Rhodohalobacter sp. SW132: one gene and its partner. The protein of the gene in region 2 interacts with the protein of the main gene of each other region in a pairwise test. Links are inferred from orthologs where the notes say so. Each region holds a gene or a part of one and is shown on either strand. Other genes may lie near its edges.

The links. Proteins that work in one complex are often made in the same cells at the same time.
Region 1: the proteins of rplI (region 2) and lon interact in binary tests that used the Escherichia coli proteins (3 or more experiments, as listed by UniProt). The link is inferred for Rhodohalobacter sp. SW132 from one-to-one orthologs.

What each region holds. Positions count from the first base shown.
Region 1 is NZ_QUOK01000004.1:177,980-184,205, forward strand. Bases 1,873-5,010 are described here. They hold lon (endopeptidase La), read left to right. Parts: upstream 1,873-2,240; coding sequence 2,241-4,781; downstream 4,782-5,010. Other genes in these bases: DYD21_RS09825 (DUF5723 family protein), read left to right, coding at 1,873-2,096. Outside these bases: DYD21_RS09820 (ATP-dependent helicase), read left to right, coding at 1-428; more of DYD21_RS09825, read left to right, coding at 576-1,872; DYD21_RS09835 (hypothetical protein), read left to right, coding at 5,161-6,226.
Region 2 is NZ_QUOK01000004.1:43,704-50,054, forward strand. Bases 3,580-6,335 are described here. They hold rplI (50S ribosomal protein L9), read right to left. Parts: upstream 5,309-6,335; coding sequence 4,850-5,308; downstream 3,580-4,849. Other genes in these bases: DYD21_RS09205 (hypothetical protein), read right to left, coding at 3,580-3,733; DYD21_RS09210 (protein-disulfide reductase DsbD domain-containing protein), read right to left, coding at 3,921-4,532; rpsR (30S ribosomal protein S18), read right to left, coding at 5,323-5,574; rpsF (30S ribosomal protein S6), read right to left, coding at 5,589-5,972. Outside these bases: more of DYD21_RS09205, read right to left, coding at 284-3,579.

The sequences.
Region 1 (6,226 bases), 130 kb from region 2 along the record:
AACAACTGTTTTTCAGCTATTCAAAAATGCGGTATCGTTTCGGGGAAGAGAACCGCCAGATGCGCTCACGTTTTCTGGATGAGGTGGATCCCGGTGTGGTCCGGACTGAAACTGGTGCAACAATCCGGCAAAACAGGGAGCGTTTCAGCGCTGAAAAATCGACACCAAAAAACAATGATACCGAAGTTGAGTACGACTGGAAAGAGCCGATAAAGACCAAAAAGCCATCCAGCAGCGGCTTTGAAATTGAAACTACTTATGATAATGATCCTTTTCAGGCCGGCACTACAGTTATGCACCCGGCCTTCGGTCCCGGTAAAATTTTACAGCGAACAGGATCAGGTAAAGATTCAAAAGTTGTTGTATTTTTTAAACAGAGAGGGCAAAAAACGCTTATGTTGCGTGCCGCCCGGCTTCAGGTTTTATAATTTTTTTATAAAAGAGAAAAATATCAGCGGCTTTTCATGCTGAGTGACTAAATATTCTGCCGTTTATAGAGTTTCTATGAAACAATATTACCCGGCAGTCAGTTAATACACCGCTATTCGTAATTATTTTCTGAACAGATTAAATCGTTGAATAAAGCAGCTACATTACTTATCGCTGTCTGTTTTTTTGTGATTCCACTCACAACAGATGCACAAATTTCATACAACCCCGTGAGCATGGGATTGGGCGGCGGCGGAACGTCGTACATCACCGGTTATGATGCGCTTTTTATCAACCCGGCTAATATTCAGCTCCGGGAGAAAAATTACCGTCTTCAGTTTTCATTTGCAGAAAGCGGGGCTTATATCGATACGCCTCTGCGCATTCGCAATGCCGGTAAGAGGTTCGATACGTACACAAACCTTTTCAACCCTCCAGGCTATAGCGAATATTTGCTTTCAGATGGAGACAGAGAAACCCTTTTAAGCAGGCATTACCCTGCCGGCCGGTTAGACCGACAGTTCAGGTCAGCTACCTCGATTAACTGGTTTGGAATAAAATGGTTCAGAGATGAGCGGAGTTATGCATTCAGCGTCAGAACCCGTCAAAGCAGCCGCTTTACTGTGGGCCGCGGCTGGTATGATGTGAACCCCGTTGAAACAAATGATGGTTTTGAAATCGACCGCACGTTATCCCACAGTTTCCAGACGCTCCATGAAATTTCGTTCGGTTACAGTGAATCATTCAGCTTTTTGAGCGGGCTTTTTCCCCGCATCTCCAGGTTTAATATTGGTATCGCTCCAAAAATTGTGATATCGGGGGCGTCGTACTCCACACGTTATGCTGATTCATACACACAAAGCGACGCACAAAGCCCGTGGGTTCGGGAATCTTCCTACAGTTTTGAAAGTACCGGAACATTTAGCGAACAGGCTCAGCAGCTGGCTACCGGTTTCAATCCCGTTGTGGCTGGTGAAACTCAATTTGGCACTTCGGATCTCACACGACCTGCCGGCATCGGCGCCGCTCTTGATCTTGGCATAACCTATATCTTTACCTTCGGGGATGACCTGTCGCTAATCAGAAGAGGTGAAGAAGCCACTGAAAAATCTCTGCGCCTGAGCTTATCCGTTACCGACCTGGGGATGATCCACCACTTTGATGACCCGTTCCGGTCAGAACTCTCCACATCAACTTCAGAAACCGATGATCCGGGTTCACTTTCAAATTACTCTTATTCAGGCGCTGTTCTTCAGGATTTTCAGTTCCTCGCTGCAGATGGCATTCATCCGCTGCAGGAAGCCGGTATACAAAACAGGGGTTCCTATCAATCCATGCTGCCGACATCCATTCAATCGGGGGTTCTGTTTCAGATCAACAGGATAAAATTAATGGGTGATTTCAGCCTTGGACTCAACGATAACGCTTTCCAATCCACAAAATTCAAAAGTTTTATCGGTGCAGAAGTACGTCCTTTTTCATTTCTTCCACTTCGTGCCGGCACTCGCCTGGCTACGGAATTACCTGGCTATTATAGTTTTGGTGCAGGGCTCGAAACCACCTATTTTGATGTGAACGCTGCTGTGCAATTTCGAAGCACAGCCGCAGGGCCTACGCTTGAACCGGTCGCTGCATCAGCTGTTGCTATAAAATTTTATATTCCATAACTGCATTCTGCCCAACTGTCAGCTTCTTTTATTTATATCACAATTTGGCAGAACCCGCAGACAACTTATGACGTTATGAAGGCAAGCCTTTTTTTGGCTCTCTGTTTGCAGACACTATGAAAAATTTCCTAACGAATATTCTATATGTTTGATCAACGATTTAAAATTGAAGCTTCTTTCGACGAACAAAATGATGGGTTCGATGACTTTGAACAAGCCATCCCCCTGATGAGTGAAGAAGAAGAAAAACGTTTAACGGAATCTGAAATTCCGGATAATCTGCCCATTCTGCCTCTGAAAAATACCGTTCTTTTTCCAGGTGTTGTGGTCCCCATTACCGTAGGCCGGGATCGCTCACTGGAGTTGGTAAAAGAGGCGTACGAAAATGACAAAATCATTGGTGTGGTAGCACAGAAGGATGAATCGGTGGAAAATCCCACCAAAGATGACCTTTACAAAATGGGTACAGTCGCCCAGATTCTAAAGCTCATTAAAATGCCCGATGGTAGTAAAAGTATTGTCATTCAGGGTAAGAGCATCTTTGAAGTGCTTAAAGTCACGCAGGAACAACCATTTTTCCGTGCTGATGTAGAGGCTTTCAAACAGGAGATGGACCTCTCAGGGCTGGAGCTTGATGCTTCCATCCGATCCATTAAAGAGACGGCAAGTAAAATTGTTAATCTTTCCCCAAATATTCCTTCTGAGGCCTCGATTGCCATCAACAACATTTCGAGCCCGTCCTTTTTACTGAACTTTATCTCCTCAAATCTGCAGGTAGATCTTGCCGCAAAACAGGAGATTCTTGAAGTTAGAAAATTCTCAGACCGGCTGGAAACAGTAATGGAACACCTGAACAAGGAACTCCAGGTACTGAACTTAAGTGAAGAGATCCGCACGAAGGTGAAGTCTGACATTGATGATCAGCAGCGTGATTTTTACCTGCGCCAGCAGATGAAAGCGATCCAGGAAGCGCTCGGTGAAGATAGTGAGCAGCAGGATATCATCACTCTCAGAAAACGACTGAACGAGAAAAAGGGGCTGACCGATGATGCCAAACAAACGGTTGAAAAGGAACTTCAGCGTCTTGAAATGACGCCGAGTTCATCACCAAACTACGGTATCATTCATAGCTACGTGGAGTGGATTCTGGATCTGCCGTGGGGTGAAACATCGAAAGATAAACTTGACCTGAAACGCGCCCGAAATATTCTGGATGAAGATCACTACGGGCTGGAAAAGGTGAAAAAGAGAATCGTTGAATATCTTGCTGTCCTGAAATTAAAAAAGGATATGAAAGCTCCGATTCTATGTTTCTACGGCCCTCCGGGAGTTGGAAAAACCTCGCTTGGAAAATCAATTGCACGCTCGCTGAACCGTGAATTTGAGCGATTCAGCCTGGGTGGCATTCATGATGAAGCAGAAATTCGCGGCCACAGGAGAACGTATATCGGCGCACTGCCGGGACGAATTCTCCGATCCATGAAAAAAGCCGGCACCGGAAACCCGGTAATGATGCTCGATGAGATCGATAAAGTGGGTAGTGATTTCCGCGGCGATCCTACTTCAGCCCTGCTGGAAGTTCTCGACCCTGAACAGAACAACGGCTTTATCGATAATTATCTTGAGCTGGAATATGACCTCTCCAAGGTGATGTTTATCGCAACGGCAAACTCGCTGGATACAATTCCCGCACCGCTGCGTGACCGGATGGAAATCATCAACATCAGCGGTTACACTCTTGAAGAGAAGGTCCAGATTGCCAAAAAATACCTGATTCCAAAACAGATTGAGGAAAACGGGCTGAACAAGAAACAGATTAAAATCTCCAAAGCTGCTATCGAACGGATTATAGAGCAGTATACCCGCGAATCGGGTGTACGGAACCTGGAACGGCAAATTGGATCCGTCTGCCGGAACGTGGCAGCAAAAATTGCCAGCGATGAGATAGAAAAAATGAGCGTTGGAGTAAACGATGTTCAGGATATCCTCGGTAAGCGCAAATTCTTCTCTGATGCGGCCGAGCGGACAACCGTTCCCGGTGTATCAACCGGACTCGCGTGGACTCAATACGGCGGTGATATTCTCTTTATCGAAGCGAGCGTCAGCCGCGGCACGGGGAAACTGCATATTACAGGTCAGCTTGGCGATGTGATGAAAGAGTCTGCGATGCTGGCGATCAGTTATTTGCGCGCCCGGTATGAAGAACTTGGAATTCCGGAAGAAGCATTCAAATATTGGGATCTCCACATTCACGTTCCGCAAGGTGCTGTACCAAAAGACGGGCCATCAGCCGGTATTTCGCTGCTTTCCGCCGTCGCTTCCATCTTTACCCAGCGTAAAGTAAAAGGAACTCTCGCGATGACGGGAGAAATCACACTGCGCGGACTGGTACTGCCTGTAGGCGGAATCAAAGAGAAAGTGCTGGCGGCTAAACGGGCCGGTATTGAAACTGTAGTTCTTCCAAAAAAGAATGAAAAAGATGTGGAAGAGATCGAGGACGAAATCATGGGCGATCTGAAAGTAGAATATCTTGAGCGGATGGATCCGCTGCTCGACCTCGTTCTCGAAGAGGAGCCGGTGACCGATCCTGAAACGTTCTTCCATGTACCTGATAGCCATAAAAGCAGTGCTGATGGAACCAATTCCAAAGGCGATGCCCGAAAAGAAGTCGCTGTGATGGATTGACCCCGATATCGAAATGATCCAAAAAAGCCGTATCAGATTCCTGATGCGGCTTTTTTTTGTTTCAGGTGTATGTATGCTTCTTCGGTAACGATTTTAATCAAGTTGCGGAGAATTTTTCCGCATTGCCCGAAGATACGCAGGACTCCAAAGAGTGTGTTTGAACAGATTTCTGTAGTAAAATCCAAAAACAGCAAAATGCTAAGATTATTCAATGACTCTCTCAATGTTTATTTTGCACTTAAATAACATGTATTAATCAATTTAAAATCAGTTCTTAATTCGTATTATTTCCCCCTTCTTGATTTTCATAAAATTATGTTGCTTTATACAGGTATAAATCTAAGAGATTATTTCGGGTTAACATTAGTACTCTCCTCGTATGAAAATCGAAGGTTACCGAATATGGGCCATACTTTTCGTTGCAATTTTTGCACTCAGCGGATATATGTATTTTACCATACTCGAAAACCGCGATCAGCTTCAGGAACAAAGTTTTCGCAGTCTTGAACTGACCAAAAACAACCTACTCAGCAGCTGGGACAATCTGAGTGTTCGCACAGAGCCACCCTATAATTTCGATGAAATTTCTGAATCGGATCTGCGTGAACTGCTTCAAACATTGCTGAACCAGATGCCGCCAAGTAATTTTTTCGATCTCACATTTCTCACCGATCGCAGCGGCAAACTGCTTATTTCAAGCCCGGAAATCCCTCTCATCACCCTTCCGCCGGAATATCTTGATGAAACAGAGAAACTGGGTGCCATTCGTGAGGAGATATCAATTTCAACACGGGAGTACCAGGTTTTTCGTGTTCCGATCACTCTCGAAGAGCAAAGTCAGACGCTCTCGGAAGAAGGCACGCTGGGTCTTTACCTGTTTGGAGCCATCAGCCAGGATAAGTTCGACCGTGCGGGAAGGCAAATCAGTTTCACCGGAATCTACCTGTTGTTCACTCTGCTTATGCTGCTGATTATTTCTTTCCCTATTCTCAGAGTTGTGGGAATGGGACGCGGGGATACTCTTTTGCGAACTCATGTTTATCAAATCGGGCTTTCCATTGTATTACTTGCCGTTTTTATCGGTTTCTCAATTTCATATATCATGAGCAGAAATGAGATCAAGACCGAACATCTTCAGAACATCGATCGGCTGATTGAAGAGGTCACTGATCTTCAAAGGTCGGAACTTGGCCGATATACGGATCTTTTTCACTCCTACTTTTCAGATGAAGATCTAACCGCCGATCCCGCCTTGAGATATAATGAAATATTTGAAATACGGGCCGACGGTTACGTTAACAGATTCAGAATCAGCGATTTGGATACCGATTTAACCGAGAATCAAATGCAGGATATTCCAAACCTTTCCGGCAGATACTATTTTCGGGACGCACGGGAAGATCAGTTTCTGCTGGGGTCTCATTACTCATATTCAGATGGAATCC
Region 2 (6,351 bases):
TGTTTTGGTTTTGGGCTTAATTTAAAGCAAAATGATAGATCATTTGAAACTAAATGTCAAAACGTAGTATGGGTTTTAACAATATTATATTGATCTAATCATTCGCATATCAATGATTTAAAATGAGATTTATTAACCAGCTGAGAATTTTAGAAAAACTGAAGTGTAATTTTAACAATTATATTCCGGCTCATCTGCAATTCATTGCGAGATTGAGCCACAATACTCCGAAACCTTTCTATACATTAAGCTTCAGCAGTTAATAAAGCTTGGCTACAATATATTAGAACACAGCACTAACTACCAAACGTAATGTTTGAATTATTTGATTTTGTGCTGTAGTCCTTCCATTGTACTGCAAAGATAACCGAACGAGTGATGTTGCGCGGTAATCACTGTTTAAACTCCATACGATATTTGTACCCGTTCCAATGCCGTCTGTTAATTCAAATTCCGCTTGTCCGGCTGCCGGCCCGTCGATTATAGTGCGCCTCAGTTGCAGCCGCAGCCGGTTTTGAATTCTATTGAAGAGAAAAAGCTGTGTGCGGTTCTCTACTGAAATAGTTCGTGCTGATGCATCACCACCCGGGGCACGGTTCCGCTTAAAGCCATAGAGTGTCCTGAATTCGGTTTGTGCGGAACGATTAATAAATAAACTGAAACCCGGTTCTGCCTCAAAACCTGAGATATTAAAGTTTCGGGATGAAAAGCGTGAGTTTTGATTTTCACTTTCGAGCATACGAAATTGTGACAACAGTCGCAGTGGCCTGCTTACCTGCAATTCTCCTTCAAACAGCATTTCACGATTTTTTGCAGTCTGTACTCCTGCTGCGCGCTGAAACAGACTGTTTGATTGATTGTAGGACATCGAAGCTTCTGCTGTGCGTTCTTCACTTCTCCAGCTTAGCCGCTGCCGAAAAAATTGCTGACCGTTAATGGAAGTTTCTTCATCGAGCAGGACAGATCGGTTCAGAAAATAAACTTTCCGGAGCTCTTCTTCCCGGCTGGTTTCCCTGATTTCAAATAACGACCGAAGTACAAGATGCTCAAGTGCTCCCGTATCTCTTCCCCGCAAGTGTGCGATCATCTCGCCGATCCGAAACTCATTTCTTGCCCTTAACGTTACATCGATCACGGGAAGAAGTTCATCGGATGGCACAAACTGCCGAATGTATGTCCCCTCATTGGGTGTGACCTCCGGAAAGAATTCATCAACCTGCCGAACCCCGTCTTCATTCAGGTCAATCCAGACATACTGGCCAAGTTCAGGCCCTACTTCGATATACGTTTCCTGCAGAAGTGCTCTGCGCTCGGTGTTGGCTTCGTAAAATAGCTCTCCGTCCGCCAGATTATTCAGCAATGAGTAATTCGTTGCTGAACGCATGAGTACTCCCCGGCTTCTTGGCGCGGCACTCTCCTGCTGAAATTCATTTTCAAACGTTTTTTGACGAAACTGCACGCTATTTTCAGTTCTGAAACTGTCTGATGGTCTGTATTCCATCCGAAATCGCTGTGAACGGCTCACAGATTCATCCGCAAGTTGATTATCCAACGGACGCCGGTTCCTTCGATATCCAAGCCCCCCTTCCAGCATTAATGAAGAAAGTTGAAGCTGCAGGCCGGGATTGAGATCGTAAAACTGGAGTGATTCTGAGAGCAGATCCCCATCAAGTGTACGCTGATCCCGGTTTTCAGCCTCCCAGTGAAAAAACGGAGTTACTGTCGATTGGTTCACAGAAAAATCCTGACGGATCGTACCCCGGTTTCTCAGCCAGTCCCCCCTGCGGTTAAGGATTTCATCCCGGCTGTTTACATAACTTGCCGTGGTGAAAATTTGTGGTACTCCCGATTCCTGCAGCTGAAGTTCACCTTCTGCCCGCCTGCCCTCGAACCTGTTGCGCTGAAGCTCTCCAGCGTTTAATCGAAGACGTGAACCGGTATCCCTGGTCAGGCCGGCATAGATCGTTGTTTCGCGCTCCTGATCGCCATCCTCTTCTCGCTGGATATTCCAGCGGCGATCAAACTCAATAACCCGGGGACGATCAAAAAACTCAAACTGTTCGCCGATGTAGTTCTGTTCGATTCCGGCATCAAATGTGCCCATTCGCGATTCAATGCCGGCTATCGAAAGTTCGCCGTTCACTGCATGATCCACGTTTCCGCTGCCGGTTTCTGAGAAACGGTTCGGATCGAACTCACTTATGGCCCATTCCCCGCTCAGCTGAATATGCTCACTTAATTGAAAAGATGAGTTCAGCGACACCATCTGGTGACTCTTCGGGGCCTGCAGCCTGATTACCGGCTCATATCTTCCCTGTCCCGGTCCGGCCCACTCATATAAAATACCATTCACCGCACCACCCACTCTTCGATATGATCCATTTCCTTCGCCAAGATTTGAGAATCGCACCCTGTATACGCCTCGCGGATCCCCGGGCAGATGCCTGAAAATTTCGTACACTTCCCCATTATATACTGTATCAACCCTTGCGTATTGCAAATACTGAGCGTCTTCCCGGAATCCAACGGAATCAGCCCCGCTTACAAAAAGCTCATCCTGATCATCTCCAAGATTTCTGAGCCTGTCGATATCTTCATCAGAAAGATTCAACTGTGTTGCCGGGTTCTTGTTATCCGCCTCACGAATGTAAGTCGCCCCAACCGACAATCTTCCCCCAGCCAGGTTATCTTCGCTGCCGCGTGCTGTAAACAGAGTGCGCGTAAAATTTTGAGTGATATATTGAAACTCCACTACAATTCGGGTTTCATCCGTCACCACCAGGTTGTTTGTGAACGTAATTTCACCCAGGCTATAATCGATAATATATTCATTTTCAGCACCCCGGTTTACTTCATTGCCGTCGATATAAACTGTTTCTGAACCTGCAATCACAATAATAAATGCCTCGTTCTCTGCGCCAGATAACCGGTACGGCCCCTGCACACCTTCGAGACCATTGAACCGCTGTGTTCGAAACTGCCCTCTTGCAACCGAAGCTCCGCCACCAAAATCACCGACAGGCGTGGTGCCGGATCCTACCGCACCCTGTACTCTCCGATTGATGCGTGCAAACCGGCTTTGATCGTACCGAATATCCACATCACCCAGTTCAAGTTCTCCAACGGGAGCCTGAAGCTGGATGTACACCCTGTCGAACTCACGAATAGTTTGAGTCGTGCCATCCGGCTGAATGGGGGTCGACCGATCCGTGAGAGATGCCAGGATCGTAATTTCGTCCGTGATGTTTCCACTCAGATCGAGCCGTAAGCCGCTGTCCAGTGCTAAATCCTGCCGGTTTCCAACGGTAAAACCCCGGGTTAAGCTGCCACTTTGTGACAGATCGGCCTCTCCAAACAAATCATCGCCGGTAAGAATCTGGCGCCTGACAGGTTCATCGATTCCGGTCATACCCTGAAGTGTATCATCAATCACCTGAAATTCTCTGAGACGGAAACTCTGAGTAATATCAAACAGTGGTTTTTCATAGGTGATTGCGACCTCTGTGTATTCCAAAAAAATCTCTTCAGGGATGTGAAATGATATCATTCCGCTATGCGGATCAAACGTCCACCAATCAGAGTTGATTTCCAGGTCATCCGACATTACCTCCACGGTTTCCCAATCGATCAGAAATCCGAGAAAAAAAGTTGTATCACTATCAGCGAGAGTTACCTCTAAGGTGTCCAGATCTGCGCTCTGAGAGTACGACGGTGCTGCAGCCTGCGTGAGCATCACCACAAGTAGGATAAGCAGTTTTATGTAGCTGGATATCGGGATAAAGAAACCTGTTTTGCGCTTGAACGAGGAGCTCCAATGTAAGAATCCCTGCTGATTTTTTATATATCCGCCACTTGTGAATTAACGGAGCAATCTGATCTGAATAATTCTGCGTATCCCGATATCAGAGTTTGATACCATGCTAAACTTTCTGATTCCTCAGAATAAAACCGACCGCTATTAGAAAGATAAGAGATCCCCAAAACATCCACTCTCTCTCGTTCAAGACTGGCAATACTTCTGCAGGAGATGAATAAATCGAATAAAATAGGTTTGAGGATCGGGTAGCTGCAGGCTGGAAAGGAGAGTCTGAAACTCCGGAAACAAAGATCTCAGTAGAAACCTGTTTAGTTTTGGGAGGCAGGCATGAGCGATCATCACACACCTGGTAAAGAACTTCGATCGTTACGTTTTGTATACCTCTGCTGGTGGTATCGAACGCTACGGGGAGCCTAAACACTGCACGTTCGGAGTGCCAGCCAAGTTCTGCGTTAAAATTGGGATCCAGGACAATCTTAGGTTCTGTTTCTTCGATGTCTCCCGCCAGGAACAGGTGATCTTCTACAGATGAGAACGTAGTTGGATAAGGCCCCGCATCTGGATCGTTTTTTGCAGAATAGAGGTGCCAGTCTCCATCAATAGTGGCCGTAACAGAGATCGTAAAGATTTCCCCGGCCTGAACCTCATCGGGAATATCTGAAATTTCATATGAAACAGGGTCAAGTAACTGGGCCTGTGCTGATAAGACGAACATCAGCAGTAAAAAAAGGGGCAGGAACAATTTGCAGAAATTAACCATAAGTTTACTGAAGAGGTACGGATATGTACTGATTCTGAGATTTACTTAACACCTCATCAAGGCACTTTAGTACAATAGAATCAGAGTTCGGCAATAATGTACTGAATAAGTTGAGTTTAGGGAATTCACCAAGGTGATCAGAAACCTGATTTATCAAATAGGATTTATAATCTTGATTTCAGAGATCATTTCCCTGAATTGATAGGTTTCGCAAACAAAAAAGGCTGCTCAAAGAGCAGCCTTTTTTGAATACAAAGCTGGAAGCTGAATGATCAGGCTTCGTCTTCATCGGCTTTAACTACCCAAATTTTGATCTTTGGATTGAGATCGCCAAGAAGATCAATCGTAGCCGTGTATTCACCCAGAGATTTGATATCCTGATCGATGGAGATTTTACGTCTGTCGATCAAAATATCTCTTTCTTCAAGAGCATCAGCTACATCAATATTTGTAACAGTTCCGTGAATTTTGTCGTCTTCTCCCACGGATGCAGGAATAGTAATGGATGTGGTTTCCAGTTTCTGAGCGAGTTCTTTCGCTTTTTCAACCGTGAGTTCAGCACGAAGTTCAGCTTCTCGCTGAAGTGCTTCATACTCTTTTACAGCGCCTGCTGTAGCCATTACAGCCTTGCCCTGCGGGATCAGAAAATTACGTCCGTAACCCGGCTTCACGTCAACCAGATCACCGGCTGAACCGAGTTTATCAACATCATCTTTTAATATCAGTTTCATTCGATTGCTCCGGTTTATCTTAGATTTTCAGTTACATAAGGAATAAGTGCCATAAATCGGGCTCTTTTAACAGCTGTTGAAAACTGACGCTGATGGCGTGCACTATTGCCGGTTACACGACGAGGTAAAATTTTGCCTTGGTCGTTTATAAATCGAAGCAGAGTTTCGGTGTCTTTGTAATCGATGTACTCGATTCCTGCTTTTGTAAATTTACACTCTTTTGTTTTTAAGTGTCCTTTTTTCGGATGGGATGGATTATTAATCATAGTAGTGGGGTTTATTAATTATCGTCAGTGTTTTCTTCCTCTTCGAGATCTTCAAATATGACCGGCAGATCTCCTTTTTTCTTGAGATCGTAGTGGCGCTTCATTTTTGCATCATATTTGAGCGTCAGGTAACGCATGATGTCATCATGGATTCTCATGTTTCTCTCTACAGGTTCAATGGCTGTTTTAGGTGCATTGAAATAGAGGTTCACATAATAGCCGGAGTTTTTCTTCTCAATCGGATAGGCAAGCTGTTTTACTCCCCACTCATCGGTATCAACTACGTCTCCGCCGTTGTCTTCAATCAGTTTCTGAACGTGATCAACAAGTTCTTTAAATTTTTCGTCATCCAGAACCGGGTTCAGGATGTACGTCATTTCATAAAATTCTTTTTTCATCTGAATTTTTCTTTGGTTGTATTCCATTATTGGAAACAGTCACCGATCTATCGCCGGCAACAGAGCCTGTAAAGATAAGCAAGGCTATTCATTAAAACAACGTGAAGCTCCTCTACTTTTTACGAAAAACCTCAGTTGGATTGTTGAATATTAATTATCAAAGTTCCAAGGCAAAATTCGACGAAACACCCCTCCTAAACTCCCCTTGTTAGAGGCTGTGAGGAAATTGTTTTCCAAAAAATTGCACTTAAAAAACTAAGATTTCTGCCATTTTCACAGCTCGCAGACTTTCTGACCCACCCCCGTCCCCTCCCTATCGCGCCCTGACGGGACTTGATAGGGAGGGGAGCTTCAATACAAGCTTTCATACCTTAAAAAA